DNA from 2 places in the Cryobacterium sp. M15 genome. Region 1 is predicted to be linked to the other one. Evidence: predicted binding sites of a transcription regulator. Region 1 holds the regulator's gene; the other holds the start of a gene.

What was found. The regulator HrcA, encoded in region 1, represses chaperone genes, less so after heat shock. The targets are predictions, from matches to a motif close to TTNGCACTCGNNNNNNNCGAGTGCNAA.
Region 2: groES (co-chaperone GroES) is a predicted target of HrcA. The motif match lies at 11,873-11,899, and genes of this name have one in related genera.

What each region holds. Positions count from the first base shown of each region.
Region 1 covers NZ_PJJW01000033.1:87,894-103,413, forward strand. Annotated here, with positions in the region: gene CXY83_RS05310 (PhoH family protein) at 1-42, opposite strand, end outside; gene CXY83_RS05315 (HIT domain-containing protein) at 29-406, opposite strand; gene CXY83_RS05320 (16S rRNA (uracil(1498)-N(3))-methyltransferase) at 426-1,166, opposite strand; gene dnaJ (molecular chaperone DnaJ) at 1,168-2,274, opposite strand; gene hrcA (heat-inducible transcriptional repressor HrcA) at 2,354-3,373, opposite strand; gene CXY83_RS05335 (DUF4870 domain-containing protein) at 3,837-4,244, shown strand; gene hemW (radical SAM family heme chaperone HemW) at 4,241-5,464, opposite strand; gene CXY83_RS05345 (DUF1990 family protein) at 5,529-6,179, opposite strand; gene lepA (translation elongation factor 4) at 6,185-8,035, opposite strand; gene CXY83_RS05355 (alpha/beta fold hydrolase) at 8,270-9,007, shown strand; gene rpsT (30S ribosomal protein S20) at 9,253-9,516, shown strand; gene CXY83_RS05365 (hypothetical protein) at 9,684-10,310, shown strand; gene holA (DNA polymerase III subunit delta) at 10,340-11,395, opposite strand; gene CXY83_RS05375 (GntR family transcriptional regulator) at 11,488-12,171, opposite strand; gene purU (formyltetrahydrofolate deformylase) at 12,292-13,206, shown strand; gene CXY83_RS05385 (FAD-dependent oxidoreductase) at 13,265-15,520, shown strand, end outside.
Region 2 covers NZ_PJJW01000041.1:398,915-414,434, reverse strand. Annotated here, with positions in the region: gene pulA (pullulanase-type alpha-1,6-glucosidase) at 1-1,334, opposite strand, end outside; gene coaA (type I pantothenate kinase) at 1,514-2,470, opposite strand; gene glmS (glutamine--fructose-6-phosphate transaminase (isomerizing)) at 2,505-4,355, shown strand; gene CXY83_RS16850 (holo-ACP synthase) at 4,375-4,731, shown strand; gene alr (alanine racemase) at 4,779-5,849, shown strand; gene tsaE (tRNA (adenosine(37)-N6)-threonylcarbamoyltransferase complex ATPase subunit type 1 TsaE) at 5,842-6,360, shown strand; gene CXY83_RS16835 (sulfite exporter TauE/SafE family protein) at 6,429-7,196, shown strand; gene tsaB (tRNA (adenosine(37)-N6)-threonylcarbamoyltransferase complex dimerization subunit type 1 TsaB) at 7,252-7,887, shown strand; gene rimI (ribosomal protein S18-alanine N-acetyltransferase) at 7,884-8,381, shown strand; gene tsaD (tRNA (adenosine(37)-N6)-threonylcarbamoyltransferase complex transferase subunit TsaD) at 8,387-9,472, shown strand; gene CXY83_RS16815 (DUF4190 domain-containing protein) at 9,557-10,051, shown strand; gene CXY83_RS16810 (hypothetical protein) at 10,154-10,555, shown strand; gene CXY83_RS16805 (class I SAM-dependent methyltransferase) at 10,638-11,843, opposite strand; gene groES (co-chaperone GroES) at 11,970-12,266, shown strand; gene rarD (EamA family transporter RarD) at 12,366-13,310, shown strand; gene CXY83_RS16790 (hypothetical protein) at 13,412-14,119, shown strand; gene CXY83_RS16785 (ABC transporter substrate-binding protein) at 14,246-15,520, shown strand, end outside.

The sequences.
Region 1 (15,520 bases):
GGAGTTGCCGGATTTCGCGTTGTGGGGCTCAGAGGGCGCCAAGCGAGTCCTCCCCGAGGGATTCGGTCGGTTCCTGACTGCCCAGCACGTGGGCGTGTACGTGGAACACGGTCTGGCCGGCGGCCGCCCCGGTGTTGAAGACGAGGCGGAACTGCCCGTTGGTTCGTTCGGCAGCGATGCGCTCGGCTACCGAGACGAGTTCGGCCAAAAGGGCCGGGTTGCCTGCGGCCAGTTCGACGACGTTCTGATACTGCGGGTCTTTGGTGGTGATGACGACGTGCACCGGAGCTTTCGGGGCAATGTCGAGGAACGCGATGATGTGTTCGGTCTCGGCGACGATCGTCGCTGGAATCTCACGCGCGATGATGCGGCTGAAAATGGTCGGTTCAAAACCGGAAGAAGACATGCCTCTATCTTAAGCGGCGCTACCAGCGGCCGAAGGTCGCATTGAGGATTGCGAGGGCAGCGGGACCGGCGGTCGACGTGCGAAGCACGGTGTCACCGAGGCGTACCTGGGTCGCGCCGGCTTGTTCCAGCAGAAGTAGCTCGGCCGGGGAGATTCCACCCTCGGGCCCAACGACGAGCAGAATGTCGCGGTCGTCGGTGGGCGCGGCCACCTCGGTGAGGCGACCGCTCGCGGTCGGCTCGAGCAGCAGCATCCGTGTGGTGGCGGCGAGCACGGCCAGTTGTTTGGTGCTGGCGAGCGGCGCGACCTCTGGCAACCAGGCCCGAATGGACTGTTTGCTGGCCTCGCGCACAATGCTGACCCAGCGTTCGTGGCCTTTGGCTATCTTCGGGCCCTCCCATTTGGTGATGGAACGGGATGCGGCCCAGGGAATGACGCCATCGACACCGAGTTCGGTGGCGGCTTGAACGGCAAGCTCGTCGCGATCACCCTTGGCGAGGGCCTGTACCAGACGGATGCGCGGCGTCGCCACCGCGGTCTCGCTCGCGTCATCCACGCGCAGGGTCAACACCGTAGCCTCCGCTGTCAGCACCGTCCCCTGCACCAGCAACCCGGCTCCATTGCCTAAGCGCAGCCGGTCTCCGGGACGAACCCGGCTCACCGTGACCGCGTGCCGTGCCTCAGCGCCATCAACGGAAACGACCTCCCCCGGGCGACACTGCGCCGCCCGGAGCGTTTCCTGCAGATAGAAATGTGCCACGTCAGCCGAGGAACCGGTCGCGCAGCTTCGCGAACAAGCCCTGCTGGTACTGGCTCAGGGTCGGCGCAGGCGCGGCGTAACGGGCAGCGAACTGCTCGATCAGGTCGCGTTCCTTGTGGTCGAGCTTGGTGGGCGTAAGCACGTGGATGCCGATCTTCAGGTCGCCTCGCCCGCTGCCGCGCAGCTTGGTGATACCACGATCCTTGATCGTGAGCACTTCTGAGCTTTGCGAACCTGCGCGAATCTCCACCTCGATATCACCGTCGAGCGCTTTCACGGTGACGTTGGTGCCAAGAATTGCGTTCGTCATCGACACGTCGAGCGAGCACATGAGGTCGTCGCCGTCGCGACTGAACACGTCGTGGTGGCGCACCTTCATCTCGAGGTAGAGGTCACCATTCGGACCGGCGGCCGGACCCGCCTCTCCGCTGCCGGGCATCTGCAGGCGCAGGCCGGTGTCGACTCCGGCCGGAATGTCCACCGGAACCGTACGCCGGGCGCGCACGCGGCCCTGCCCGGAACAGGTCATGCACGGCGTCGCGATGATAGTGCCGTAACCGCGGCAGGAGCCGCACGGGCTCGACGTCATCACGTTGCCGAGCAGAGACCGAACGGCGCGCTGGATGCTGCCGGTACCGTGGCAGATGTCGCAGGTGATCGGTGATGTACCGGGGGCGCAGCAGGAACCCTTGCAGGTGTCGCAAACGATCGCGGTGTCGACCTCGAGGTCGCGGTGCGTGCCGAAGATGACCTCATCGAGGTCGAGTTCAACCCGGATAAGGGCGTCCTGGCCGCGTTCGCGGCGGGACCGCGGGCCGCGGCTGCTGCCGCCTCCTCCGCCGAAGAAGGTCTCGAAGATGTCGCCGAAGTTACCGAAGTTCTGGCCGTCGAACCCGCCGTTCTGACCGCCACCCTGGTCGTATTTCTGACGCTGTTTCGCGTCGCTCAGCACGTCATAGGCATGGGTGATGCTTTTAAACCGTTCCGACGCTTCAGCGCCGGGGTTCACGTCGGGGTGCAGTTCACGGGCAAGGCGTCGATAGGCCTTTTTGATTTGGTCGGTGGTTGCGTCGCGGTCAACGCCGAGAGCTTCGTAGTGGTCAGCCAAAGGTGGCTCTCCTTGAGTTTTTTATGATGATGATTCTGGTTCTGGTGATGTGGTCTCTGCCGCCGAGGCGGCAACAGATTTAGGTCTCGCCGAGCAGTCGGGAGAGATAGCGAGCGACGGCGCGCACCGCCGCCATGTTATTGGAGTAATCCATGCGCGTGGGACCAAGCACGCCCAGGCGGGCGAGGTTGCCGTTCGCGCTGTAGCCGCTGGTCAACACGCTTGCCTCGGGCAGGCCGAACGCCGCGTTCTCCCGGCCAATGCTCACCGAAACTCCGTGTTGGTCGGTCTCCATCTCGCCGAACAGTCGCAGCAGTACCACCTGCTCTTCGATGGCTTCGAGCACCGGGTAGATGCTGCCGGAGAAATCTTCCTCGGTGCGCACAAGGTTCGCTGCCCCGGCCATGACGAGTTTATCTTGGCGGTTGGCGCCGATTTGGTCGGCGAGGGTGCTCGTGATGAGGTCGATGAGCGGTTGCAGCATCGGCGCGCCCGGCCACACGCTCGCGGCGAGGGCGGCTCTGGCCTCGGCCATGCCGAGTCCGACGACAGCGACATTGAGTCGGGCGCGCACTTCTACGAGGGTCTGCTCATCGAGCGCCCGCGGCAAATCGATCACGCGCTGTTCCACCCCGCCGGAATCCGTGATCAGCACCGACAGGATGCGCGTCTCGGTCAGGGGCACGAACTCGATGTGCCGTACCTTGGCGCGAGACACAGAGGGATACTGCACGAGCGCGACCTGATGAGTGAGCTGGGAGAGCAGTCGCACACTGCGCACGAGCACTTCGTCAAGGTCGGCGGCGTGACCCAGAAAGGTTTCAATGGCCTGACGTTGCGCCGGCGTGAGTGGCCGCAGATCAGCGAGGTGGTCGACGAAAACTCGGTAGCCCTTATCGGTGGGGATGCGCCCCGACGAGGTGTGCGGCGCTGCGATCAGGTCTTCTTCTTCGAGGAGAGCCATGTCGTTACGAATGGTGGCAGCGGAGACGCCGAAGGCGTGGCGATCAACGATGGATTTGGAGCCGACGGGTTCACGAGAGGCAACGTAGTCCTGCACGATGACGCGCAACACATCGAGGCCACGGTCGGAAACCATTGCGCCCACCTTCCTGATTCGTGAGGTCCAGCTTGAGTTCTGCGGATGCCGCTCACCGCGCGCTCTAAGGGTCACACGGGAAGGTACGTTTGCCAGCACATCGTTGGCACTCGCATCCACTGACTGCTAATCATATCGCGACTGCCTGAGCAGACCCATTGCCAGCAGTTCGAAGCGAGGGTTTAATTACGCGTATACCGCCCAGCGCGTTCAGTGAGGGGGACGATCATGAGCGATCCACAGTCACAATCTTTGAACGCCCCAAACAATCGTGAACCGAACGTCGAAAAAGCCACGGGACGGCCGGAACTACCGATATCCGTGGTCGATTCCGGTCAGTTCACCATTGACATGGTTAGTCTGGAGGGGGTAGACGTGGCAACTGCACGACTGAATGAGTGGCTCCGGCGACTAAGCACCGGAACCGCCGCGACCAGGCCAACTTACTCGAACAGGAGACCACATGTCCGAGAACGATCCGCGCACGAACCCCTATGAATCCACCCCGCCGCAAAATCCCTACTCGCAAAATATCCCTCGCCGGCCGATGAGCCCGGCCGACGAGAAGATGTGGGCGACTTTGATTCACGTCGGCGGCATTCTGCTCGTTTTTCTACCCGGCCTGATCGGTTACCTCATGCTGCGCGATCGTGGTCCGTTCATTCGGGCGCACAGCGCAACGGCGTTGAATTTTCAGATCACCCTGACGATCGTTTATGTGGTGGCAACCGCGTTGACGAGCATACTGATCGGATACCTGATTCTGCCGGTCGCCTTCGCCCTCGGCATCATTTTCTCGATCCTGGCCGCGCTGGCAGCCAATCGCGGCCAGGGCTACGCCTACCCGCTCACCATCAAATTCTTTAGCTAATCGCTGAGGCGCCGCACCACGGCGTCGGCCAGAAGTCGCCCGCGTAGGGTCAGTTCCACTGTTCCGGTCAGGGCGGCTCTGGCATTGATGAGTTCGTCGGCGATCAGACCGGCCACCTCGACGCGCCCCGCCGCCGACAGCGATGCGACCGGGATTCCGGTGCGGATCCGGCTCTGCAAGAGGATGCGTTCGAGCTCGCGGGTGGGCGCGTCGAGCGTCTCGCGACCAGCGGCCGGTGACAGGCCGCCCAGCATCCGTTCGGAGTAGGCGGCCGGATGCTTGACGTTCCACCAGCGCACGCCGCCGACGTGGCTGTGGGCGCCGGGGCCGACGCCCCACCAGTCCTGGCCGGTCCAGTAGGCGAGGTTGTGTCGGGATCTGTGGGCGTCGCTCGTCGCCCAGTTACTGACCTCGTACCAGTCGTACCCGGCGGCAGCGAGAAGTTCGTCGGCCAGCTCGTAGAAGTCAGCCTGCTGGTCGTCGTCGGTCGGCGCGATCTCGCCGCGGCGAATCTGCCGGGCGAGCTTGGTACCGTCTTCGACGATGAGCGAATAGGCGCTCAGGTGGTCGGGATGCAAACTGAGCGCCTGTTCGAGACTCGTGCGCCAATTCGCGAGGGACTCCCCCGGCGTGCCGTAGATCAGGTCGAGGCTCACGTCGAGCCCGGCGGCGCGGGCCCACTCCACGACGAGCGGCACCCGCTCGGGGTCGTGGGTGCGCTCCAGCGTGGCGAGCACGTGCGGCACGGCAGACTGCATGCCGAACGACACCCGGGTGAATCCAGCGTCGGCGAGGGCACCGAGGTAGGCGGCGTCGACCGAGTCTGGGTTGGCTTCGGTGGTGACCTCGGCGCCGTCTGCCAGACCCCACTGCTCGCGCACCGCAGCGAGCATGCGGGTCAGGTCGGTCACCGGCAGTAGCGTCGGCGTACCTCCCCCAAAGAACACCGTGGCGACTTCGCGTGCCGGCACACCGGACGCGGTGAGGATGCGGGCGGCCGCATCGACCTCGAGCACGGCCTGGCTGGCATAGTCGCTTTGTTTGACGCCGCGTAGTTCGGTCGCCGTATAGGTATTGAAGTCGCAGTAGCCGCAGCGCACCCGGCAGAACGGCACGTGCAGGTACACACCGAAATCGCGTTCGGCCGCACTGACGACCGCTGACGCGGGAAGGAGTCCGTCGTCGGGTGCTGGGTCGCCGACGGGGTGGGGTCCGGCCATGGATAGAGCTCCAGTACGCTTGTTATTTGATGCGCGTTATTTGATGCGCGTTATTTGTTGCGCGTTATTTGATCGCGCCGACGGGATGCAGGGCCCGCAGGTACAGCTTGGTGAATTTCGCCTGCTGAAAGCGCAGCACCGGCCAGGCCAGGCGGTAGTACCAGGTGCTGGCCCGTGAGAAGGAGCGGATGGTCAGCCAGACCGAGTCGTCGTCCCGGTGTTCGACGATGAAGGATTCCTCGCCGCTCTCGGGGTGACCCGTCAGAGTTCCGTACGCGAACCCGATGCGGGCGGCCTCGTCGATAACGTAGACCACGCGCACCGGCGCGGTCACGGCGAAGAGCCAGACCCTCATTTTCAACGTCGCGGTCATACCGTTGGCGATATATGGCGTGCCGTCGTCTGCGAAAGTCGCTTCATTGACCGGATGCTGCTGCCCGACTGCCGGGGTGCCGTCGGCTTGAAAGGTGACCGGGGTGTACTGCACGCCGGTACCGTTCTCAAGATCGGTCACCTCCATACCGCTGCCGCGCTGGATTCCCCACGTCATCAGCAACTTGGTCGCGGCTGCGAACCGTTCGTGGGAACTGCCCAGCTTCACGCTCTGTTCCATCGGGCGGTAACCCTTGGGCGGATAGCTCATCAGATCGGGCGCCAGCGTGCCGCCGATGGCAGCGTAGCTGACGGCGGCGTCGGTGAAAGTAGCCCTGCGCATCTGTTTTACTTCTTGTCTTTCGTCTCAATGTCCCCCGACAGTGCCGCGATGAACGCTTCCTGGGGAACTTCGACCCGGCCGACCATCTTCATGCGCTTCTTGCCCTCTTTCTGCTTCTCCAGCAGTTTGCGCTTGCGCGAGATATCACCGCCATAGCACTTGGCGAGCACGTCTTTACGCATCGCCGAAATGCTCTCGCGGGCGATGATGTGGGCGCCGATCGCGGCCTGGATGGGCACCTCGAACTGCTGGCGCGGAATAAGTTTGCGCAGGCGCCCGGTCATGAGAGCGCCGTAGGCATAAGCCTTGTCCCGGTGAACGATGGCAGAAAATGCGTCAACCTGCTCGCCCTGCAGCAGGATGTCGACCTTGACCAGGTCGGCTTCCTGCTCGCCGGAGGGCTCGTAGTCGAGTGAGGCGTAGCCGGCGGTGCGGCCCTTGAGCATGTCGAAGAAGTCGAACACGATCTCACCCAGCGGCATCGTGTAGCGAATCTCGACGCGGTCTTCGCCGAGGTATTCCATACCGAGAAGCGTGCCGCGGCGGCTCTGGCACAACTCCATAATGACGCCGACATAGTCTTTGGGCGCGAGGATGGCGGCCTTGACCATGGGTTCGAGCACTTTGGCGATCTTTCCGGTGGGGTATTCGCTCGGGTTGGTCACCGTGACGGTGCGCTTATCGTCGGTGGTCACCTCGTACGGCACGCTTGGCGCCGTCGTGATCAGGTCGATGTTGAATTCACGCTCGAGGCGTTCGGTGATGATCTCGAGGTGAAGGAGGCCGAGGAAGCCACAGCGAAACCCGAAACCGAGGGCGACGGAGGTCTCCGGCTCGTAGCCGAGACTCGCGTCGGAGAGCTTGAGCTTGTCGAGGGCCTCGCGCAGCGCCGGGTAGTCGCTGCCATCGATGGGGTACAGCCCGGAGAACACCATGGGCTGCGGTTCGTTATAGCCGGGCAGCGCGTCGGTCGCCGGGCGCAGGGCGGTCGTGATGGTGTCGCCGACCTTGGACTGTCGAACGTCCTTCACGCCGGTGATCAGGTAGCCGACCTCGCCGACCTTGAGTCCCTTACTCTCGATCGGTTCGGGCGAGATGACGCCGATCTCGAGGATCTCGTGGGTCGCCTTTGTCGACATCATCTGGATTTTTTCGTGGGCCTTCAGGTGCCCGTCGATCATGCGCACGTAGGTGACAACGCCGCGATAGCTGTCGTAGACCGAGTCGAAGATCATGGCGCGGGCGGCAGCATCCGGGTTGCCCTTCGGGGCCGGAATCATCGTGGTGGCGAGGTCAAGCAGTTCCTGCACCCCGGCGCCGGTTTTGCCGGACACGCGCAGCACGTCTTCGGGCCGGCCCCCGATGAGGCTCGCCAGTTCGCGGGCGTACTTGTCGGGGTCAGCGGCCGGCAGGTCGATCTTGTTCAGCACCGGAATGATCGTGAGGTCGTTCTCGAGGGCGAGGTAGAGGTTGGCGAGGGTCTGGGCTTCAATGCCCTGGGCCGCGTCGACGAGCAGGATGGCACCCTCGCAGGCAGCGAGGCTGCGGGAGACCTCGTAGGTGAAGTCGACGTGGCCGGGGGTGTCGATCATGTTCAGCGCGTAGGTGACGCCGTCCAGCTCCCACGGCATGCGCACGGCCTGGCTCTTGATGGTGATGCCGCGCTCACGCTCGATATCCATGCGGTCCAGGTACTGGGCCCGCATGGAACGCTCGTCGACGACGCCGGTGATCTGCAGCATCCGGTCGGCGAGCGTCGACTTGCCATGGTCGATGTGGGCGATGATGCAAAAGTTGCGGATGAACTCGGGGGCTGTGGCGGCCGGTTCCAGCGCGTGAAGGGCTCGAGGTGACATAGTTCACCCATTCTTCCACGCTCGGTGCACGTTGACGTTCGACGCGACTGGTGGCGTCGAACGGGAGGGCAACTTTGCACCAGCCTGCTCACCCCGCCAGGCGTGGACTGCGCCCCGTGAGGGTCACCAGCGTGCTGCCGGCTGGGCCAACCTTTCGGGCGAATCAAACAGGTGTGGCGCAGCCCGGGGCGGACGCCCAGCTGACTGGCCCCGCGGCTGGCTAGGCTCACGGGCATGGCGACTCCCGAGGCCCTCGTGCCGGTTCTGCTCGTGCACGGCATCCGCACCTCGGCCACGATGTGGCGTTTTCAAGAGGAGCGGTTGCGTGCGGCCGGGTATCCCGTGCTCGCGATTGATCTGCCGGGACACGGGCAGCGGATGAGCGAGCCGTTCACGGTGCCGGCCGCGCTCGCCGCCATCGACGACGGAGTGGCAGACCTCGGCGGCCGGGTGCTGTTGGTCGGGCTCTCGCTCGGCGGCTACTACGCCGTGGCCTACGCCGGAGAGCACCCTGATCGAGTGGCCGGACTGGTGGCTGCGGGCTGTAGCGCCGTGCCGAAGGGAATGTTGCTCGAGGGGTATCGGCTGCTGGCCCGTTGGATTCATCGCCTGCCCGATCGGGGCTTATGGCTGCACGAGGCCATGGTGCACCTCATGCTGCCTTCCGCCGGGGCACACGATGTACTCGCGGGCGGCGCCGCTCTCGACGTGATGGATTCCGGGCTGCGCGCGACCTCGACACTGACTCCGCTGGCCAGCCTGGCCGCGTATCCGGGGCCGATCTGGTTGGTCAATGGCGCGCTCGATCATTTTCGGTTGAACGAGCGGCGCTTCCTTGCCGCCTGCCGCAACGGGAAGGTCGTCGTGGTGCACGGCGCGACGCATCTGGCGAGCCTGGCCCAGCCCGAACGTTTCACGACGATCCTGTTGCGGGTTGCCGGACAGGTGACGGCGCGGCCGCGTCCGGTCTGAGGTCGCGGCATCCGTGTGCGTGCCCGATACGACTGGGGCGCCGCGATCACCGGCGTAGCGCCCGCCGATATCGGGCGCGACCATCTCTCAGGCGACTGGGGCGCGTTTGGGAGTGCAGGTGATTACTGGTACTGTTAGTGGTTGGCTTGCGTGTCGGGTCCCACCCCGCACGATTTTCGCCGCTTGAGCGCCCTCTACCCGCTCAGCGGCTGTCCGTACTCGAACCTAACGAAAGCGTAAACAACGTGGCAAATATCAAGTCGCAGATCAAGCGAATTGGCACCAACAAGAAGGCCCAGGAGCGCAACAAGGCCGTCAAGAGTGAGTTCAAGTCCGCGATTCGCGCGACTCGTACCGCGATTGCCGCCGGCGACAAGGACAAGGCCGTCGTCGGTCTCGCCTTTGCTTCCAAGAAGCTCGACAAGGCCGTCAGCAAGGGTGTCATCCACCAGAACCAGGCTGCGAACAAGAAGTCGGCCATCGCGAAGGCCGTTTCCGCACTCGTCTAATCGACACCCGCACGTGAGGTGATTGTCTCGGCTCCCAGCGAGCGGGTGACGCCCCTCGTCACACAGAAACCCCCGCCTCATCGGCGGGGGTTTTTTGTTCTTGACGTGAGGCCCGGCACGACTCGGTGGTCCGCCTCGCGGGCCGGCAACCCCACTAGACTGACGCGGTGAAGAGCACCCCACCGGCAAGTTTCAGCACCGCCGAAAGCGCCCAGCATCGACGGGCGCACGCTCGTTTTGTCGCCGCGTTGCTCAGCGCCGCAGCTTTCGCCATCGCGGTGTGGCTGGCTGTCAACACGAACGATGCAGTGTCCGGCAGTACGCGCGACCAGCTGCTGATCTCGCTGGCTTCGATCGTGCTTCTAATCATTGGAATCTTGTTCTACCTCAGTGCAGCCGCAACGGGACAGCACGACCCGGAAGACTTCGAACCCGGGCGGCCTGCGCGCATTTCTCGCCACGTCCGATCGTTCTCGAGGCTCGGTGCGGTGTTCGCCGTCGCCGCCCTGCTGGCCGTCGCCGCGCTCGGAGCACTACGCATTCTGGCGCCGCCCGCCGAACGGCCGGTGTCGGTGCAGTTCACCGAGATCAGCGGGCGAGTGCAACTCGAATACTGCCCGGGCCTGCCGTCATCGTTCGAGGCCCTGGCCAGGCCGACCGATCTGGCCAGTTCGTCGACCCTGCTGCCGGTCTGGGTGGCCACCCGGGTGTGTGGCAATCCGAGTTTTCAGCATGGAGTGTGGCTCTACCTGAACCGCGCAAGTATCACGGTTGCCGACGCCGGCGACCGCTGAAATCTGGTGCCACGATGCACCGGCAACCGCTAGTGCTCGCCACGCCGAGAGATCACGCCGATCAGACGTTCCAGCGCGAACACCGGGTCGCGCCCGGCACCCTTCACCGCGGCATCCGTTTCGGCCAGCGCGAGGATACAGCGGGCCAGGCCCTCGTCACTCCAGCCGCGCAGGTCTTTTTGCGCGCGTTCCACCTGCCACGGGGCCAGGCCAAATCGTGCGCCGAGCTGCGCTGACCCGCCACGGGCACCGAACACCTTGGCCATGGTGCGAATCTTCATGGCGAACGCCGCGACGATGGGCACCGGATCGGCCCCCGAAGACAGAGCGTGACGCAGAGTCACCAGGGCCTCACCGTTGCGGCCAGCGATGGCCCAATCGGCTACTTTGAACGCGTTCGTTTCGACCCGGCCACCGTAATACCGATCCACTGTGGTTTCGGTCACCTCGCTCGTCGCGTCAGAGATGAGCTGCTGGCAGGCCGCGGAGAGTTCGGCCAGGTCATCAGAAAACGCTGCGACGAGCTGGCGGAGCGCACTGACCGTGACGCGTTTGCCGGCCGCCTTGAATTCGTTCGACGCAAACTCGTATTTCTCGGTGTCTTTCTTGAGTTCGCTGCAGACAACTTCGATCGCGCCGCCACGACCGCTGCGGATGGTGTCGAGTAGTTTCTTGCCACGCACTCCCCCGCCGTGCCGCAGCACGACGTAGGTATCCTCGGCTGGGTTCTCCAGGTAGTCCAGCGCCTCGGCCAGAAAAATGTCGCTGCATTTTTCGACATTGCTGACCCGAATCAGCCGCGGCTCGCCGAACAGCGACGGGCTTGCGAGGGTGAGCAGCTCACCCGGCGCGTAGCTATCGGCCTGCACGTCGCTGATTTCAAGGCTCGGGTCTTCGCGTTTGAGAAAGTCGCGCAGTTGCCGGATGGCTCGCTCGGCGAGGAACGTTTCGGTGCCGGAGACGAGCACGATCGGGGCCGGACGTACCTCATGCCAGCCGAGCTGGGGAATGACGGTGCCTTTATTCGGTCGCGCGGGCGCTGCCTTGCCGGTGCGGGATCCGGTCGTGGCGGGTCGTACGGCCAAAGCGATCTCCTTGAATTTGGTGCAGGTCTAAAACCAGCCTAACCCGCACCACTGACGCCTGCGCTCGAGTTTCTTGCTCGGCGACGCCTTCCTCAGGCGGCAAAAAGAGCTTCGCGTACCGCGTGCTCGAAGCCACCGACGTGGATCCGCGCGAGGTTAGCGGCTCCGGCCTCATCTCCGTCAATAACGGCACGGAGCAAGTCCACATGCTCATGGACGTGCCTGGTCAGGTCGGGCAGGCGATCCAAGACCATGCACCAAATTCGTGTCGCGAGATTGTCGTAGCGGATCAGGACATCTTCGAGGTGGGGATTGGCGGCGGCGGCATAGATGCCTCGGTGCACGCTGGCGTCCAGCCGCAGTGTTTCGACAACGGATGCTGCGTTCGCGTCGAATGCCTCAACGGCGCGCATGACACTCCGGAGTTGCTCCCTGGCAGACGCCGTAGCAACGCGGGCAGCCCGGGAAGCGGCAAGGGGTTCAAGCTGCATTCGGATTTCGGAAATGAACGCAAGGTCAGTCACCTCCACTCGCGTCGCGAAAGTTCCTCTGCGCGGGTAGGAGACAACAAGGCGATCGAGCTCCAGCCGCTTCAAAGCTTCGCGCACCGGTGTCCGCCCGATGCCAAGGTCCTTGGCCAGCTCATCATCATGAAGTAGACCACCGGGCTTGATGTCCAGCATCAGCAGCCGGTCCCGAATGCGTTCGTAGGCTACATCCGCCAACGACCTCTTTGCGGCAACGTCACCAGCACTCACCCAGGCTTCGACAGCCATCCGTGGACCTCTTTCAATTCAAGTAGGAAGACTATTGACCTCTATCCCCGACCAGTATACGCTCGCACCTAAATCTAATATATCAGTGGCTATTCTTGGAATATATCTAAAGGCGGAGACATGACGCTAATGGCGACAGACTCATCTACCAGCACGCTGCCTCAGTCGGAGGTCACTGGGGAAAACCAGTCGAAAAAGTTCGTTCTTACATTGTCGTGCGTCGAACGCGCAGGCATTGTCCACGCGGTCACCACGTTTCTTTTTGAGCGTGGCTTCAACATTGAAGAACACCAGCAGTTCGATGATGGCCTCCGTGAAACTCTGCACCTGCGCACCGCATTCTCAGGTCCCTCTGTCAACACCCCGGACGGGCTCGAGGAAGAATTCCGTTCGATTGCTGACCGCTTCGACATGAAATTTAGCTTTCATGACGAGACGAAACAACGCATCCTTGTAATGGTGTCCAAATTCGGGCACTGCCTTAACGACCTGCTTTTCCGCTGGCGAGGCGGAAGCCTCAAAGGCGATATTGCCCTTGTGGTTTCCAATCATGAAACCCACCGGTCCATGGTTGAGGCCGCCGGCGTCCCCTTTATTTATCTCCCGGTGACTCCCGAAACCAAATTAGACGCCGAGCAACGCCTGCTGGAACTGGTGGGCGAGCACGACATCGGCCTTGTCGTACTTGCCCGGTACATGCAAGTACTGTCCGATGATCTTTGCCGCTCTTTAGAAGGCCGCGCCATAAACATCCACCATTCCTTCCTCCCAGGATTCAAGGGTGCGCGCCCGTACCACCAGGCCTACGACCGTGGCGTAAAGCTGGTGGGCGCCACGGCCCACTACGTCACTGCGGAACTGGATGAGGGTCCAATCATTGAACAGGAAGTCATCAGGGTCGATCACAGCTATGGACCGACCGCTCTTTCAATAGTCGGACAGGACGCCGAAGCCCTGGCTCTCTCCCGGGCCGTCCGCTGGCACTGCGAACACCGTGTGCTCCTGGATCGGACCAGCACCGTCGTGTTTCGGTAGATCGAAGCCACCACACCAGCAGAGATAGTCACACACGAATACCAGTAGGAGAAACCACATGGCATCGACGCCAAGCATTGTCATTATCGGAGCTGGAATCGTCGGCACGAACCTGGCCGATGAACTAGTTACCCGGGGTTGGAACAACATCACTGTCCTTGACCAAGGGCCACTGAACATGCCCGGGGGGTCGACGTCCCACGCCCCCGGTCTTGTCTTCCAGACCAACGCCTCAAAGTCCATGGCACTCTTCGCCAAGTACACGGTGGAGAAGCTATTGTCCTTGACCGAGGACGGCGTCAACTGCTTCAACCAGGTCGGCGGCCTCGAGATCGCCACCACCGAGACGCGTCTCGCTGACCTGAAGCGAAAGCTCGGATACGCAGCATCGTATGGAATTAGCGGCAAGATGCTTTCGCGTGAAGAGTGCATGGAGCTCTATCCCCTCCTGAACGAGGAAGACATATTAGGTGGACTCCATGTCCCCAGCGACGGTCTGGCCGACGCCGCCCGCGCCGTTCAGCTGCTGATCAAGCGCACGGAAGCCGCGGGCGTCACGTACCGGGGCAAGACCACGGTGACGGGTATTGAACAGTCCGGCCGACGCGTCACGGGCGTCCAGACGTCCGGAGGTGTTATCCCAGCTGACATCGTGGTTTCCTGCGCAGGCTTCTGGGGTGCCAAGATCGGCGAAATGATCGGCATGTCCGTTCCTCTTCTGCCCTTGGCCCACCAGTACGTCAAAACCACTCCGGTGCTGGCGTTGAAGGGCAAGAACGACCTGCCCAACGGGGCCTCCTTACCCATTCTGCGACACCAGGACCAGGACTTGTACTACCGCGAGCACGGCGACTGCTACGGCATCGGGTCCTACGCTCACCGCCCCATGCCCGTTGACCTTGACGAACTCGGCACCTTTGAGCCCGCCGCGATCAACGAACACAACATGCCCTCCCGGCTGGATTTCACCTTGGAGGACTTCCTTCCGGCGTGGGAAGCCACCAAACGGATCCTGCCCGCGCTGCAGGAAAGCGACATTGAGGATGGCTTCAACGGCATCTTCTCCTTCACCCCCGACGGCGGATCCCTGGTGGGCGAGTCCAAGGAATTGGACGGCTTCTTCGTCGCCGAAGCCGTGTGGGTGACTCACTCTGCTGGTATAGCCCGCGCCGTTGCCGAACTGCTGACCACCGGCAGCTCAGAGATTGATCTGGGTGATTGCGATATTCATCGCTTTGAAGAGGTCCAGCTGACCTCGGAATATGTCAACGAGACGTCACAGCAGAATTTCGTGGAAATCTACGACGTCCTCCACCCACTCCAGTCCAAGCTCTCCCCCCGCAACCTCCGTGTGAGTCCGTTCCACGCCCGCCACAAGCAGTTGGGTGGGTTCTTCCTGGAGAGCGGCGGATGGGAACGCCCCTACTGGTTCGAAGCTAACGCAGAGCTGCTGAAAGAAATGCCGGACAGCTGGCTGCCGCCAGCTCGCGACGCCTGGTCGGGGATGTTCAGCTCGCCCATCGCCGCCGCTGAAGCTTGGAAGACCCGCACGGCAGTGGCCATGTACGATATGACTCCGCTCAAGCGCCTCGAGGTCTCCGGCCCGGGAGCACTGAAGCTGCTGCAGGAACTCACGACCGCGGACATGGACAAGAAGCCCGGCGCAGTCACGTACACACTCCTGCTGGACGACACCGGCGGCATCCGCAGCGACATCACTGTGGCCCGGCTGAGCAAAGACACCTTCCAGCTCGGAGCAAACGGAAACATCGACACTGCCTACTTTGAGAGGACAGCCCGTCATCAGACTGAAAGCGGGAGCGCCAGCGACTGGGTGCAGGTGCGCGACACGACGGGCGGCACGTGCTGCATTGGCCTCTGGGGCCCCCTCGCCCGGGACCTGATCAGCACCGTCAGCAGTGACGATTTCAGCAATGACGGTCTCCGTTACTTCCGCGCCAAAGAGGTAGTCATCGGCGGCGTCAATGTCACGGCCATGCGCCTGTCCTACGTCGGCGAGCTGGGCTGGGAACTCTACACAAGTGCAGACAATGGGCAGCGCCTCTGGGATGCGCTGTGGAAAGCCGGCCAGCCTCACGGTGTCATCGCGGCAGGCCGTGCAGCGTTCGGCTCGCTGCGCCTAGAAAAGGGTTACCGCTCCTGGGGCACGGACATGACCACCGAGCACGACCCCTGGGAAGCCGGACTGGGGTTCGCTGTGAAGATGGCCAAAGAATCCTTCGTCGGCAAGACAGCGTTGGAAGGCCGGAGCGAGGAAAACTCCGCGCGGCACCTGTGCTGCCTGACGGTCGAC
Region 2 (15,520 bases), on a different contig from region 1:
CCGAACATGAAGAAGTCAGGCTTGCCCTGGGCGTGCGCGTAGTCCCGCACCGCAGTCGACCAGGTCTGCCAGAACTCGAGGTTGACGTGCTTGACGGTGTCGATACGAAAGCCGTCGATGCCGAAGTCGACCCAGGTCTTGTAGATGTCGATGAAGCCGTCCACGACGGCCGGGTTTTCCGTCATCAGGTCGTCGAGGCCGGAGAAGTCGCCGTCGAGGGCGCTTTCTCCCTCGAAGGTCGAGTCACCACGATTGTGATAGAGCGTGGGGTCGTTCAGCCAAGCCGGCACCTTGCGGTCGGCGTTGGCCGGGGTCACGGTCGGTGTGTACGGGAAGGACGTATCGTCCAGCTCGGGAAAATTGTCGGTGCCCGCATAGTCGGCAGGGTCGAAGGCGTCGCCCGCTGCGGTCGAGTACGGGGACGTGGCCTTGTCGATGTAGGCGTACGCCTTCTCCGCGTTGTCGATCAGGTCGGCGGTGTGGTTGGTGATGATGTCGAAATAGACTTTGATACCGCGAGCGTGCGCGTCGGCGATGAGCGCCTCGAGTTCGGCATTGGTGCCCAGGTGCGGATCGATCCGGGTGAAGTCGGTGATCCAGTAGCCGTGGTAACCGGCCGAGGCGTTGGCCCCCTCACCCTGCACCGGGTTGTTCATGAACGATGGGGTGAGCCAGAGGGCGGTGGTGCCGAGCCCTTGAATGTAGTCGAGGGAGGAGCGGAGGCCCGCGAGGTCGCCGCCGTTGTAGAAGCCCTTGTCGGTCGGGTCGAAGCCGGAGACCATCGGGTCGGAGCCGAGACCAGCGGTGTTGTTGCTCGGGTCGCCGTCCTGGAACCGGTCGGTCATCACGAAATAGAACTGCTCGTCGCTGCCGGGCTGGCGAATGGGCTCCGTCGCTAGCGACGCATCAGCTTCTGAGTACGGTCCGGCCAGGGACAGCGCTTGCAGCCCAACCCGTTTCTTGGCGACGTCGAAGCTGAACCGCAGGGTGCTCTCGCCCGCGATGGTCAGCGGGATGTTGTCGGCGCCGCCATCCAGGCCGTAGGTGACGTCCCAGCTGTCGTCGAGGGCTACCTTGTAGTCGTAGCTGCCAGCGGGGAGGGTGAAGTCCGCCGCCCAGATTCCCTCGGTGCCGGTCGGGACCAGTTCGGTGGCCGCGCAGGCTGGCACCCAGTCTTCGCTGCAACCGAGCTCGTTCTGCAGGCTGCCGACGAGGGCCACGGTCGGCGTGGCCGCTGCCGCTGCACCGGGTGCGAAGACGAGACCGGAGGCGAGAATCGCTCCTGAACCGACCATGGCCAGGAATCGGCGTGCGGTGATCTGGCTAGTCAGCATTGACTTCCCTCGTTCGGCGCCGGAAAGCGCAAAGGACAACGGATCAGACGCTACCCCTCATGGGGAACAGACTGCAAGCGTTTGCACGGATTGCTCGGTGGATCGCCCTGTCGTAAAAATCTCGGCTGATCGGCCTGCCACGGAACGGGGTCTCGACAGGCTCGATAGACGGTTACCGGTCAGACCTTGCGCAGCAGCACCTTGGAGACGGCGTGCGTGGGGTCCTTGCGCAGTACCAGGGTCGCGCGCGACCGGGTAGGGCGTATGTTCTGCAGCAGGTTGGGCTGGTTGATGCTGGTCCAGATGCTGCGTGCCTTGCCGCGCGCTTCGTCTTCGGTGAGCGCCGCGTAGCGGTGGAAGAACGAGTTGGGGTTGGCAAATGCCCCGCGCTGCAGCTTGAGAAATCGTTCCTCGTACCAGCGGGCAATGTCCTGGGTGCGAGCATCCACATAGATGGTGAAGTCGAACAGGTCGCTGACCGAGAGACCATGCCCAGGGGTGGGAGGCTGCAGCACGTTGAGGCCCTCGACGATGAGAATGTCGGGTTGTCGCACCACGATCTGTGCGTCGGGAACGATGTCGTAGCTCAGGTGCGAGTAGAACGGTGACCGCGCCTCCGGGGCGCCGCTCTTGACCGCGCTAACGAACCGTAGTAACGCACGCCGGTCGTAGGACTCCGGAAACCCTTTGCGTTCCATCAGGCCGCGGCGATTGAGTTCGGCATTGGGAAACAGAAAGCCGTCGGTAGTGACCAGTTCCACCCGGGGGGTGTCGTCCCAACGGGCGAGCATCTCGCGCAGCAGTCGGGCGGTCGTCGACTTGCCCACCGCAACCGAGCCGGCCACGCCGATCACAAACGGGGTAGGACGAGCGCGTTGCCCGAGGAATCCGCTGGTTGCGCGGTGCAGGGTGCGGGCATTCGCCGCGTAGAGGTTGAGCAGGCGACTGAGCGGAAGGTAGACATCCGTCACCTCGTTGATATCGAGCGGCTCGCCGATGCCGCGCAACTGCACGATCTCGGTCTCTTTGAGCGGCCGCAGAGTGGTCGGCGCGAGGGCAGCCCAGTCCGCTCGGTCGAGCTCTACAAAAGGGGTACCGTGACCATTCGCTACAGGGGCCAGCACCAGATCGGACATTCCCCCAAGCTTAGTCCGACTAAAATCGATCTCTATGTGCGGAATCGTAGGTTATGTCGGAAGCAATAAGACCGTTGACGTTCTCATGGGAGGACTCGGACGGCTGGAATATCGTGGGTACGATTCCGCGGGTATCGCCGTGATCGACGAATTCGGGGTGCTCAACACGGCTAAGAAGGCCGGCAAGCTGTCGGCCCTGACCAAGGAGCTCAAAGCCCACCCGATCAACGACGGCAACACCGGAATCGGTCACACCCGCTGGGCCACCCACGGCGGTCCCAACGACGAAAACGCGCACCCGCATCTCGGCGACAACAACAAGCTCGCCCTCATCCACAACGGCATCATCGAAAACTTCGCCGAGCTGCGGGGCGAACTGCTCGCCGAAGGCTTCACCTTTCTGAGTGAGACCGACACTGAGGTCGCCGCGGTGCTCCTCGGCCGTGAATACCAGCGCGTCGGCGATCTGGCCGAGGCCTTCCGCACCATCGTGGCACGCCTCGACGGAGCGTTCACGCTGCTCGCCGTGCACCAGGACCAGCCCGGCATCGTCGTCGGAGCCCGCCGCAACTCGCCGCTCGTCATCGGTCTCGGCGAGGGCGAGAACTTTCTCGGCTCCGACGTTGCGGCGTTCGTCGAATACACCCGTCGCGCCGTCGCCATCGGGCAAGATCAGATCGTCACCATCACAGCGGATGCCGTCACCGTCACCGACTTCGACGGTCACCCCGTCGAGACCGAAGAGTTCGACATTGCCTGGGATGCCTCCGCCAGTGAAAAAGGAGGCTGGACCAGCTTCATGGCGAAGGAAGTCTCCGAGCAGCCTGATGCCGTCGCCAACACCCTTCGCGGGCGCATCACCGCCGAACAGGTGGTCGTTCCCGAACTGACCGAATTCGGAGACGACGTGCTCGCTGGCGTCCGTCGTATCGTGATCATCGCCTGCGGAACTGCGGCCTACGCTGCCCAGACAGCCAAGTACGCCATTGAAAAGTGGGCGCAGGTACCGGTGGACGTCGAACTCAGCCACGAGTTCCGCTATCGCGACCCGGTACTCAGCGAAGACACCCTGGTGATCTCGATCAGTCAGTCCGGCGAGACCATGGACACGCTCATGGCCGTCAAATACGCCATGTCGCTCGGCGCCAAGGCCATCTCCATCTGCAACACGCAGGGCGCGACCATCCCACGTGAAAGTGACGCGGTGATTTACACCCACGCCGGGCCCGAGGTTGCCGTGGCGTCGACCAAGGCCTTCGTGGCCCAGATCACCGCCCTCTACCTGTTCGCCCTGCACCTCGCCCGGGTGCGCGGGAGCCTGAGTGCTGCCGAGCAGGCCGCACAGGTTGCCGAACTGCAGGCCATGCCGGAGAAGATCCAGACCGTTCTCGGCGTTGAAGACGAGGTGCGCCAGCTGGCGCGCTGGATGAGCGATACCCGCGCGGTACTGTTCCTCGGCCGCCACGTCGGCTTTCCGATCGCGCTCGAGGGGGCGCTCAAGCTCAAGGAGCTCGCCTACATCCACGCCGAAGGCTTCGCCGCCGGTGAACTCAAGCACGGCCCGATCGCCCTGATCGAGCCCGGCCAGCCGGTTTTCGTCGTCGTGCCGAGCCCGCGCGGCTCAGCCCATTTGCATCCGAAGGTCGTCTCCAACATTCAGGAGATCCGGGCCCGCGGCGCTCGCATCATCGTCATCGCCGAGGTCGGAGACGCCGCGGTACTGCCGTTTGCCGACACCGTCATTCACATTCCCCTCGCGGCGCCGCTGTTCGAGCCGCTACTGGCTGTGGTGCCGCTGCAGATGTTCGCCATGGAGCTAGCTATAGCCAAGGGTCTCGACGTCGACCAGCCGCGCAACCTCGCAAAGTCCGTCACGGTCGAGTAGTGCCAGTCGAGGTGGCACGATGATCAAGGGCATCGGGGTTGACGTGGTCGACCTGGCGCGGTTCGCACGTCAGGTCGCGCGCACGCCGCGCCTGGTGCCGCGGTTGTTCACGGAAAACGAACGCGGTCTGCCGGTGCACTCTTTAGCAGCGCGTTTCGCCGCCAAGGAAGCCCTGATCAAGGCCCTCGGTGACAGTGGGGGCGCTACCTGGCACGAGATGGAAATTGTGAATGACCCGCACGGCAATCCGGAATTCCAACTCAGCGGGGCGGCCCAGGCGGCGCTCACCGAGCGTGGCATCACGCGGGTGCACGTCACCATGACGCACGACGCGGGCGTGGCTTGCGCCTTCGTCGTCGCCGAGGGGGAGCAGTGACCGGTTTTCGCGAGGCCGTGGTCGACCTCGCCGCCATTCGCCACAACATGGCCCACCTGCGCGCTGTCGCCGGCACCGCGCACGTTATGGCGGTCGTCAAAGCCAACGCCTACGGGCATGGTGCTGTGCCGGTGGCGCGTGCTGCCCTCGCGGGCGGGGCCGACTGGCTCGGCGTCGCCGACATCGACGAGGCACTGGTCCTGCGTGACGCCGGAATCGATGCACCGATTCTCGCCTGGCTGCACGACCCCGACGCCGATTTCAGCGCCGCGGTCGACGACGACGTCACGCTCGGTCTCTCGTCAGCGCAACAGGTGCAACAGGTAGCGGATGCCGCGGCGGAACTCGGCCAGAGCGCATCCGTTCATCTGAAACTGGAAACCGGCCTCAACCGGAACGGCGTGCACGAGAACGACTGGGCCGAGGTCTTCGCGCTCGCCGCTGCGCTCGAAAGGGTCGGGCTGCTGCGCGTCGACGGTGTCATGAGCCACCTTGCCAATGCGTCGGCGTTCGATGACCAGCAGGCGCTCGAATGCTTCGAACGCGGTGTCGCTGCCGCCCGCGCGGCCGGGCTGACCCCCACGCTCGTGCACCTTGCATCGTCCGCAGCGGCACTGCGGCTGCCGGCTGCTCGCTTCACCATGGTGCGATTCGGTATCACTATCTACGGGCTGTCGCCCTTTGACGATGCAACCTCGGCCGATCTCGGCTTGATTCCGGCCATGACCCTGCGCGGACGGGTAGCCCTGGTGCGCCGGGTCAGTGCCGGCGCCGGAGTCTCGTACGACTATCTGTGGCGCGCACCGCAGGATTCCACGCTCGTGCTCGTGCCGCTCGGCTATGCCGACGGCATTCCCCGGCAGGCCTCGGGGGCGGCGCTCGTGCACATTCACAGCGCGAACTACCCGCTGGTCGGACGGGTGGCGATGGACCAGTTTGTCGTGAACCTCGGCTCCGAAAACCCGGGCGTGGCTGTCGGCGACGAGGTTGTACTGTTCGGCGACCCGGCAACGGGCGCGCCGAGTGCCACCGACTGGGCCGACGCCGCCGGCACGATCAACTATGAGATCGTCACGCGAATCGGGCCCCGGGTGACGCGGCGACACATCAATGGCTGAGCTGCACCGCACGATTGCGAATGCGGCGGCGATGCACCGGTTCGGGGTGGATCTCGCCGCTACCCTGCTGGCCGGTGACCTCATCGTACTCACCGGACCGCTTGGGGCGGGCAAGACCACGCTGACGCGCGGCCTCGGCGAGGGGCTGCAGGTGCGTGGAGCCGTGACCAGCCCTACTTTCGTGCTCGCTCGCACACACCCCAGTCTCGTGGGCGGGCCGCCGTTCGTACACGTCGACGCGTACCGCCTCGGCAGCGCCATGGAACTCGACGACCTCGATATCGACTTCGCCCGCTCGATCGTCGTGGTCGAGTGGGGCCGCGGCCTGCTCGATGGCATCACCGAATCCTGGCTGGACATCGAGATCGAGCGGCCGCAGGGCCGCGCGCTCGTGACGTCGGAAACGGATGCTGCCGCATCCGTTCTCGACCTGGATCACGACCTGGATGAGCCGCGTACCGTGACCCTGGCCGGTCACGGCCCCCGCTGGGACCGTCTGGCGTTGGTCTAGCGTGTCTGCTGGTGCCCGCTGTCGGCGACGTCGCCGTTGAACACTCAAACACAGGGAACTCTTACTCAATGACTCTTCTTGAAGGCGCGATCATTCTGGTCGCCGGGATTGCCGCTGGCATCATCAACGTGGTCGCCGGCGCGGGGACTTTGATCACTTTTCCTACGCTGCTAGCCCTGGGCGTGCCGCCGATCACCGCGAACGTGTCGAACACCGTTGGCCTGGTTCCCGGGTCGGTCGCGGGTGCCTACGGTTACCGGCGGGAACTCAAGTCACAGTGGCGACCGGTGGCCTGGATGGCCGTGTTTTCGGCTGTCGGTGGGGTGACCGGCGGTTTGCTGCTGCTGATCCTGCCGGAGGAGGCCTTCTCGGTGGTCGTTCCGTACCTCCTGCTGTTGGCCGCCATGCTTTCGGCGGTGCAGCCCAAAGTGGCACGGTACGTTCGGCGCAAAGCGCCCGAAGGCGCCACCACCGACACCCGCCCGATCACCTTCGGTTTGGTACTCGGTATTCTCGGTACGGGTGTGTACGGTGGATACTTCGGAGCGGCCCAGGGCGTGGTGCTCCTTGCCCTGTTGGGAATCCTCTGGTCCACCGATATACACCGGGCAAACGGAGCCAAGAACGTTCTGGCCGGCATGGCCAACCTCGTGTCGGCGATCATTTTCATCTCGAGCGGAACCGTGGACTGGGTGATCGCTCTGTTGATCGGCGTGGGGTCAGCCTTCGGCGGCTGGATCGGCGCCCGCATCGGTCGGCGCCTCTCGGCCCCGGTGTTGCGCACGATCCTCGTCGTCGTTGCACTAACGGCCGCCACCGTGCTTTTTCTGACCTGATCACACCAGCGCCCGGAGCGCAAAACGCTCGCCCCATCAAAGCTAGGCTGAACGAGTGCTACTCGCCATTGATACCTCTGCTGGCACGAGCGTTGCCGTCGTCGACCTCAGCCGGGGTGTGATCGCCGAACGCGGCGAGGCCGACACGATGCGCCACGCCGAAATCGTCGGCCCGTTCATTCTCGAGTGTCTGCGGGAAGCGGATATCGCGCCCGCTGCACTCTCCGGCGTGGTCGGCGGTATGGGCCCCGGACCCTTCACCGGTCTGCGCGTCGGCATCGCCTCGGCCCGTGTCTTCGCCCTCGGAGCCGGCAAACCGCTCGTGCCGGTCATCAGCCACGATGCCATCGCCTACGGCCACTACCGCCGTGGACACAGTGGACCGCTCGTCGTCGTGACCGACGCCCGCCGCCGCGAAATCTACTGGAGCGCCTATTCCCAAGCGGATGCCGTGGGTCTGCCGGTGCGCGTCGGTGTGCCCGGCCTAGCCAAACCGGCCGAACTCGACGACCCGACCTGGTTGCACGCGCTGTGGCCCCGAATCGACGCCGCCACGGTGGCGGCTGGAGACCTCGGACTGGTGGCCGAGCTGAGCTTCGCCCACCACCGCCCTTTCGCGGCCAATGCGCCGCTGTACTTGCGCTCACCCGATGTCACGTTGTCGAACGGCCCCAAGCGGGTCAGCCGATGACTTGGCAGCTGCGCCGCGCGCACGAAGCCGACCTGGTTGCCATCATGCACCTCGAGACGACCATTTTTGAAAACGATGCCTGGTCGGCGCCCATGATGCTGCGCGATCTCGGAGACCCGGCCTGCTACTACCTCGTGGCTTTCCCGCCGGATTCCCCGGGCACGATCGAAGCCTACGCCGGACTGCTCGCTCCCCAAGGTGCCACAGAAGGCGACATCCAGACCATCGCCGTCGCCGACTCGGCCCGCGGTCACGGACTCGGCCGTGCACTCATGGAGGCGCTCATCAGCGAAGCTCGCAAACGCGGCGCCCGGCTGATCTTTCTCGAGGTTCGCGCCGATAATCCGGGTGCCCAGCGCCTGTACGCGCGCCTCGGATTCCTTGACGTGGGGGTGCGCCGCGGTTATTACCAGCCAGACAACGTCGACGCCATCGTTATGCGCCTGAATATACCCGAATTGGAATCAATGCTAGTAGCCGTGGAGATCCCGTGACGATTATGAACCGCACCGATCCCCTCGTGCTCGGCATCGAAACCTCCTGCGACGAAACCGGCATCGGCATCGTGCGCGGAACCACCCTGCTGTCCAATACCATCGCGAGCTCGATGGACGAGCACGCCCGCTATGGCGGCGTCGTGCCGGAGATCGCGGCCCGCGCGCACCTCGATGAACTGGTGCCGGCCATCAACGCGGCCATCGCTGAGGCCGGCATCCGCCTGCACGATCTTGATGCCATCGCCGTCACCTGCGGGCCCGGACTCTCCGGCGCCCTGATGGTCGGTGTCGGCGCTGCGAAGGCGCTCGCCGTTGCGCTCGACAAGCCGATCTACGCGGTCAACCACCTGGTCGGCCACGTCGGGGCCGACCTGCTGCATCGTTCCATTCACACCAGCATGACCGACACCAGCGACGCAGTCCCGCTCGAGTACCCGACGATCGCGCTGCTGGTCTCCGGCGGGCATACCTCGCTGCTGCTGGTGCGCGACCTGGTCAGCGACGTCGAACTGCTCGGCGAGACCATTGACGATGCCGCTGGCGAAGCCTTCGACAAGGTGGCCCGGCTGCTCTCGCTGCCCTACCCCGGCGGACCGCAGATCGACCGAGTCGCCGCTGACGGTAACCCGAAGGCCATTCGCTTTCCGCGCGGTCTCAGCCAGCCCAAGGACATGGCCGCGCACCGCTACGATTTCTCCTTTTCGGGGCTGAAAACCTCGGTCGCCCGCTTCGTGGAACAGCGTCAGGATGCCGGCGAACCGGTGCCAGCAGCCGATGTTGCGGCGAGTTTTCGCGAGGCGGTCGTCGACATTCTGCTCACCAAGGCTCTCGCTGCCTGCGCCGACTACGGCGTGCCGCGGCTGCTGCTCGGCGGCGGTGTCATCGCTAACCAGCGGCTGCGCCAAGTAGCCACCGAAAGAACGGATGCCGCCGGCATCGCCTTGCGCATCCCGCCCCTCTCTCTATGCACCGACAACGGCGCCATGATTGCAGCCCTGGGCGCGCAGCTCATCATGGCTGGAAGCGAACCTTCAACGCTGGAATTCGGCGCCGACTCGACCCTGCCGGTCGACCAGATTCAGGTCTGATCTGCCCCGGAAGTCACCGACTCGCAGGCTCACGCGATATTCTGGTCGAGCGACCCTGAATTTTTAGCACAGAGGAGACCGCAGATGTCTGATCCCACCCAGCCCCCCGCCAATCCGACGAGCAACGACCCGACGAACAACGACCCGACGCGCTCCAGGCCGACCGATCCCAGCGCACCCCCCGCTTACGAAACTCCGGCCGCTCCGGCCTATCCGGCGGCGCCAAGCTACCCGGCAACGGAAGGTCAGGAAGCGCCGGGATATGGCCAGGCTCCGGTTTACGGTCAGCCGCCGGCCTACGGCCAGAATCCGTACGGCCAGCAGAACCCGCAGGACAAGTACAACGTTCTGTCGATCATCTCGCTCGTTACCTCGATCCTCCTCGTCTCGGTCGTCGGTATCGTCACCGGCCACATCGCCCTGAGCCAGATCAAGAAAACCGGCGAAAAGGGACGCGGGCTTGCTCTCTGGGGAACCATCCTCGGCTACGTCGGACTGCTCGGCGGCACCATTTTCACCATCATCACGATCGCTTTCGTGATTGCCGCAGCCTCCACGGGCGCGGGTTATTACAGATAGCGACGCAGCAGTGGCCCCGTGCGGGGCCGCTCGGCACGTTTCGACCGACCACGGGTTGATCCCAGCGTTCCGTTGCTCGCGGTTCGCGGCCAGAGGACACCCATGACGACACACCACCAGCACGATGACGCCTCGGCGCAGCTGGGCTACACGCGTGCTCCCGCGCCGCCTGGCAGCCAGCTCGACTGGGCGTCCACCGTGACCGCTCCCACCGAGTTCGTGCCGTACATCTACACCGAGGCGGAGGTAGAGCGCATCACCGGCCGCCGCCGGCTCTCGATCGCCGCCGTGGGTTGTGGCGTGGCCGGGCTCGGCTTGGGAGTGATCGGTGTGTTCGGCCTGCCGCCAGCGCTCATCGCGATCACCCTCGCGCTGATCGCGCGCACCACCGAGAACCGGGCGCGTACTCTCTGGCTCAGCGGTCTCGTCAGCGGTCTCGTTGGCGTTCTACTCGCGGCCGGCTGGATCGTCTTTATCAGTCGCACCGTGCTGCCCCTGCTCTAGGGCGGTCCGTACCGAGCTTGAAAATTCGCTCGACAACGCGTACCCGCCGAGAATTTTCGCAGTTGGGCAGCAAGCTCGCCAGCTAGCGCACACGCTCCACGAGCAGCGCAACGCGCTGCCCGGCTGCCCGCGTCAGAATCAAGGTCGCTGACTCGGGCCCCTTGAGCTTGAGTCGGGTGCGCAACGTCGCCGGATCCACGTCGACGCCGCGTTTTTTGATCTCGAGGGTACCGATCCGTCGCTGAAACAGCGCCAACCGCAGCTTCTTTTCGTCGAAGGGCAGAGTCTCGAGCACCCGGAACGCGCTCGCGAACGGTGTTGGAGTGAGCCTGTCGTTGGTCAGGTAGGCGATGCCCTCGCTCAACATATGCGCGTCCAGCGAGCGGGCTAGATCACCGATCAGCCGCGCCCGAATCACCGCGCCATCGGGTTCATATACGTAATTTCCCAGGCTGCCCGCTTCGACGTCTGCACTGTCTTCGGGGGCAGTCAGTTCGTGCGTGCCGTCGGGAGTCAAGAGCAGAGCCGATCGACGGATGCCGGTGCGTGCGAGCGCGCCAAACCACAGCCCCATTTCCACCAGCTGGCCATCCACCGACACCCACTGGGCCTCGGCGTCGACAGGAATCCGGTCGCGGTCGTGACCGGGGCCGAGCTTCATCCCGAGCGGCAAGCGGGTGGCCAGCAGGTACGCGAAGTCGAGTGAGGGGGAGTAGTCCTCGGAGCGAGTCAGCCGCGTCGTGTTGCTGTGTCCACTCGTGCGGCGGGCTGGGTCGAGCCAGACCGCGTCGAAGTCGCCCAGGTCGAACGTCTCCGCGTCGGCCTGCAGGGCAGAAGCGTTGGGAAACGGTGCAAGGTTGAAGCTCGCGACGGTCGCCGTGACCTCGTCGGCGTCGATGGCGACGACCGAAACGTCCAGGGCCGCGAGTGCCATAGCGTCGCCGCCGATGCCGCAGCCGAGGTCGGCGACCCGCGGTGGGCGGCCCAGGGCTGTGCTGAGCCCGGCGAACCGACCGGCGTGCAGCGCGGCGACTCGCAATCGTGTCGCTTGCTCCAGGCCAGCCTCCGTGAACAGCATCCGCTCGGCGAATTCACCGAACTTGACGGTGGCCTTCGCCCGAAGCCGGGACTGGTTGAGCACGGCCGACACGACGTCGGATGGGTGTCCGGCCTTGCGCAGATCGCTCACAAGCTTCAGCACGTCGCCATGGCTGTCATACGGCGGCAGGGAGTCCAGCAGCCGCAAACTCGCGGGGGAAAGCAGCTCAACGAGTTCGGTTCGATCCATGCTGCAACGTTAGCAAAATGACCCCCCATCTGGCACTCACGTTGCGTGAGTGCCAGAACCCCCCTAAACTTCACTTGGCACTCTCGCTGGGAGTCTGCTAACCCAAATCTTAGAAAGAGGTCAACCGTGTCGGTCTCCATCAAGCCGCTCGAGGATCGCATCGTCATCAAGCAGGTCGACGCCGAGCAGACCACCGCATCAGGTCTGGTCATTCCTGACACCGCGAAGGAAAAGCCCCAGGAGGGCGAAGTTGTTGCAGTCGGCCCCGGCCGCATTGACGACAACGGCAACCGCGTCCCCCTCGACATCGCCGTCGGCGACAAGGTGATCTACTCCAAGTACGGCGGAACCGAGGTCAAGTTCGGTGGCGATGACCTGCTGGTTCTCTCCGCTCGCGACGTGCTCGCCGTCGTCGTACGCTAAGTAGTTCTCTTCGCTCCTAGTCTCTAGACTGAAACTCCCGAATAGCATTGCTGTTCGGGAGTTTTTTGTTTGTGCACTTTTGTTCCGCAGGAGAAGACCATGACGGATGCTGCCGCATCGCACCGCACGACAGCCCATTCCACGTACCGTACCGGCCTTGTCTTCGGTGGTCTCTCCTATGCCCTCTGGGGTGCGCTGCCGCTCTATTTTCTGCTACTCGCGCCCTCCGGCGCGTTTGAAATCGTGGCCTGGCGGGTGCTGTTCTCGCTCGTCTTCTGCGCTCTGATCATCACGGTCACCCGCACCTGGACGGTGCTCGGGCGGGCCCTGCGGCAGCGGCGCCTGGTGTGGACCATGGGCCTGGCCGGGGTGTTCATTTTCATCAACTGGCAGACCTACGTGATCGCCGCGACCACCGGACACGTCGTCGAAGCGGCCTTGGGCTACTTCATCAATCCGATCGTGACCGTGTTGCTCGGCGTTTTCGTGCTGCGGGAAAATTTGCGCCGGCTGCAGTGGGTGGCCATTGTGGTCAGCGGTGTCGCCGTCGTCGTTCTCGCCGTCGGATACGGTTCCCTGCCGTGGATCTCGCTCATTCTCGCATTTTCCTTCGGGCTGTACGGTCTGATCAAAAAGCGCGTCGGTCCGAGTGTGGATGCCGTCACCGGTCTCACCCTGGAGACCGCGTGGCTGGCCCCGGTCGCCGTCGTGCAACTCGTTGTCGTCTCGGGACTCTCCGGAATCACCTTCGGCACGGTGTCGCCCTGGCACACGGCGAGCCTGCTCGCGGCCGGGATCATCACCGCGGTGCCGCTGCTGCTGTTCGCCGCGGCCGCTCGGCGGCTGCCGTTGACCGTGCTCGGGCTCATTCAATTCGTGGCGCCGGTGCTCCAGTTCCTCGTGGGCGTGGTCATTCTGAACGAGGCAATGCCCTTCGAACGCTGGGTCGGCTTCGGACTGGTCTGGGTGGCCCTGATCATTTTGATGGTTGACATGGTGGCGTCCGGTCGCAGTCCTCGGCGCAGCATCCGTGAAGTCGCCTAGCTCCAAAGAACGGGCCGGCCAGCCGATACGTTGAACCGTCAGCTCGCACGCGTCAGTTCAGTTCAATTCATTTCATTTCATTTCAGTACTTGAGGATTCACATGCCCCATCGCCCCACGATCGCCGTAGTTTTTCTGCTCGCCCTGGCCCTGACTGGCTGTACTGGCGCGCCGGCGGCCACGTCGACCGCGATTCCAATTCCGGTCGTCAGCACCAGCCCGACCGGCGACGGCACGCTGAGCATCGGCACGCTGTTTCCCATGACCGGTGATAATGCTGCGAGCGGCGCGGCCCAGGTAGCCGGCACCGAAATCGCCGTGCGCGATATCCTCGCCGACCAGACCACTCCCACCCACCCCGTGCAGCTCATTCACCGCGACTCCTATGGCGACCTCGCCGCCGCCTACGCGGACCTTGCGGCGCGCGGCGTCGACCTGGTGCTGTGGGACGCAACGACAGCGCTGCCAGCGGATGTTGACAGTTTTGCTGGCAACACGACCATCGTGGCCCTCATCGACTTTGCCAACGGGGGAACCCCCCTTGCCGCTGACGAGGAGTTCACTGCCCGGCTGAAGACCGCCGACCCAGGGCTGACGGCCACGGCTGGCGGCGCGGAAGCCTATGACGGGGTCATCACGGCAGCCCTGGCCGCGGTCATCACCGCAGACGATGGTGGCGCCTCGCTCGAAGCGGGCTGGCCCCGGGTGGTTTCGGGAACCGCCGTGTGCGCATCCTGGGGAGAGTGTGTTTTTGCCCTGACGGAGAACCAGATCATTGATTATCAAGGGATGACCGGCCGCCGTTCGTAACGATTTGGTCGCTTTACCAAGTTCTCCTATGAAGGGGTAGGTTTCCGGGCCATTGATTGCCTACTCTGACACCACGGCAGTCAATCGGCTGACCAGTCTTACCCCTTTTATCAATCAAGGAGCAACATGAGCGTTTTCGCGAAGGCCTCGGCCTCCCGCTCAGTTCATACCCTCGTTACCGGTGTCGCCCTCATCGGCGTGAGCGCCCTCTTGCTCACCGGCTGCAGCAATGGTGCTGCTACGGCGCCCGCAGAATCAGCAGCTCCCACTGCGGATTCTGCTGCAGACTTCCAGCCGGTCCAGGCTGGTGATCGTGATCTTTCCCTGAAGATCGGCACTATCCTCCCGCAGAGTGGTGGACTGGCCTTCCTCGGCCCGCCCGAAGAAGCGGGCGTTCAGCTGGCTATCAACGACATCAACGAGGCTGGCCTCGGCATCAACATCGATGCGATCTTCCGCGACTCGGGCGACACCACGACCGACACCGCCACCGTCTCCGTGACCGACCTGTTGTCGCAGGACGTCTCGGCCATCGTTGGTGCAGCCTCGTCGGGTGTGTCCAAGACCGTGATCGACCAGATCACCGGTGCCGGCGTCGTGCAGTTCTCCCCGGCCAACACCTCGGACGCGTTCACCACGTACGCCGATAACGGTCTGTACTGGCGTACGGCGCCCTCCGATGTGCTGCAGGGTGAAGTGCTGGGCAACCTGATTGCTGAAGACGGAAACGCCACCCTTGGCCTCATCGTACTGAACGATGCCTACGGAACCGGTCTGGCCAAGTACGTCAGTGACGCATTCACCGCCGGCGGCGGCGAGGTCGTCGCGACGGCCTTGTTCAACGAGGGCGACCCGAACTTCACCGCTCAGATCGCCGAGGTCACGGCTCAGGATCCCGACGCGATTGCCCTGATCACGTTCGACCAGGCCAAGGTCATCGTTCCCGACCTGGTCGCCACGGGCTTCGCGGGCGACAAGCTGTACCTCGTCGACGGAAACGTATCCGACTACAGCGCCGACTTCGCGGCCGGCCTCATCGAAGGTGCCCAGGGCACGTTGCCGGGCCTCGATACCGCATCGCTCGGTGACTTCACCAAGCGCCTGCTCGAAATCGACCCGAAGCTAACCGACTTCAGCTACGCCGCCGAGTCGTATGACGCCGTCGTTCTGATCGCCCTGGCCGCCTACGCGGGTCAGGACGTGTCGGGCAAGTCGATTGCGAGCTATCTGCGTCAGGTCTCCGGTGGAACCGGCGATGGCACCAAGGTCACCGACTTCAAGACCGCTGCTGCAGCGCTCCAGGCCGGTGAGCAGGTCGACTATGACGGCTTCTCCGGTCCGATCACGTTTGATGAGAACGGCGACCCCACCGGTGCAACCATCGGCATCTACAAGTTCGAT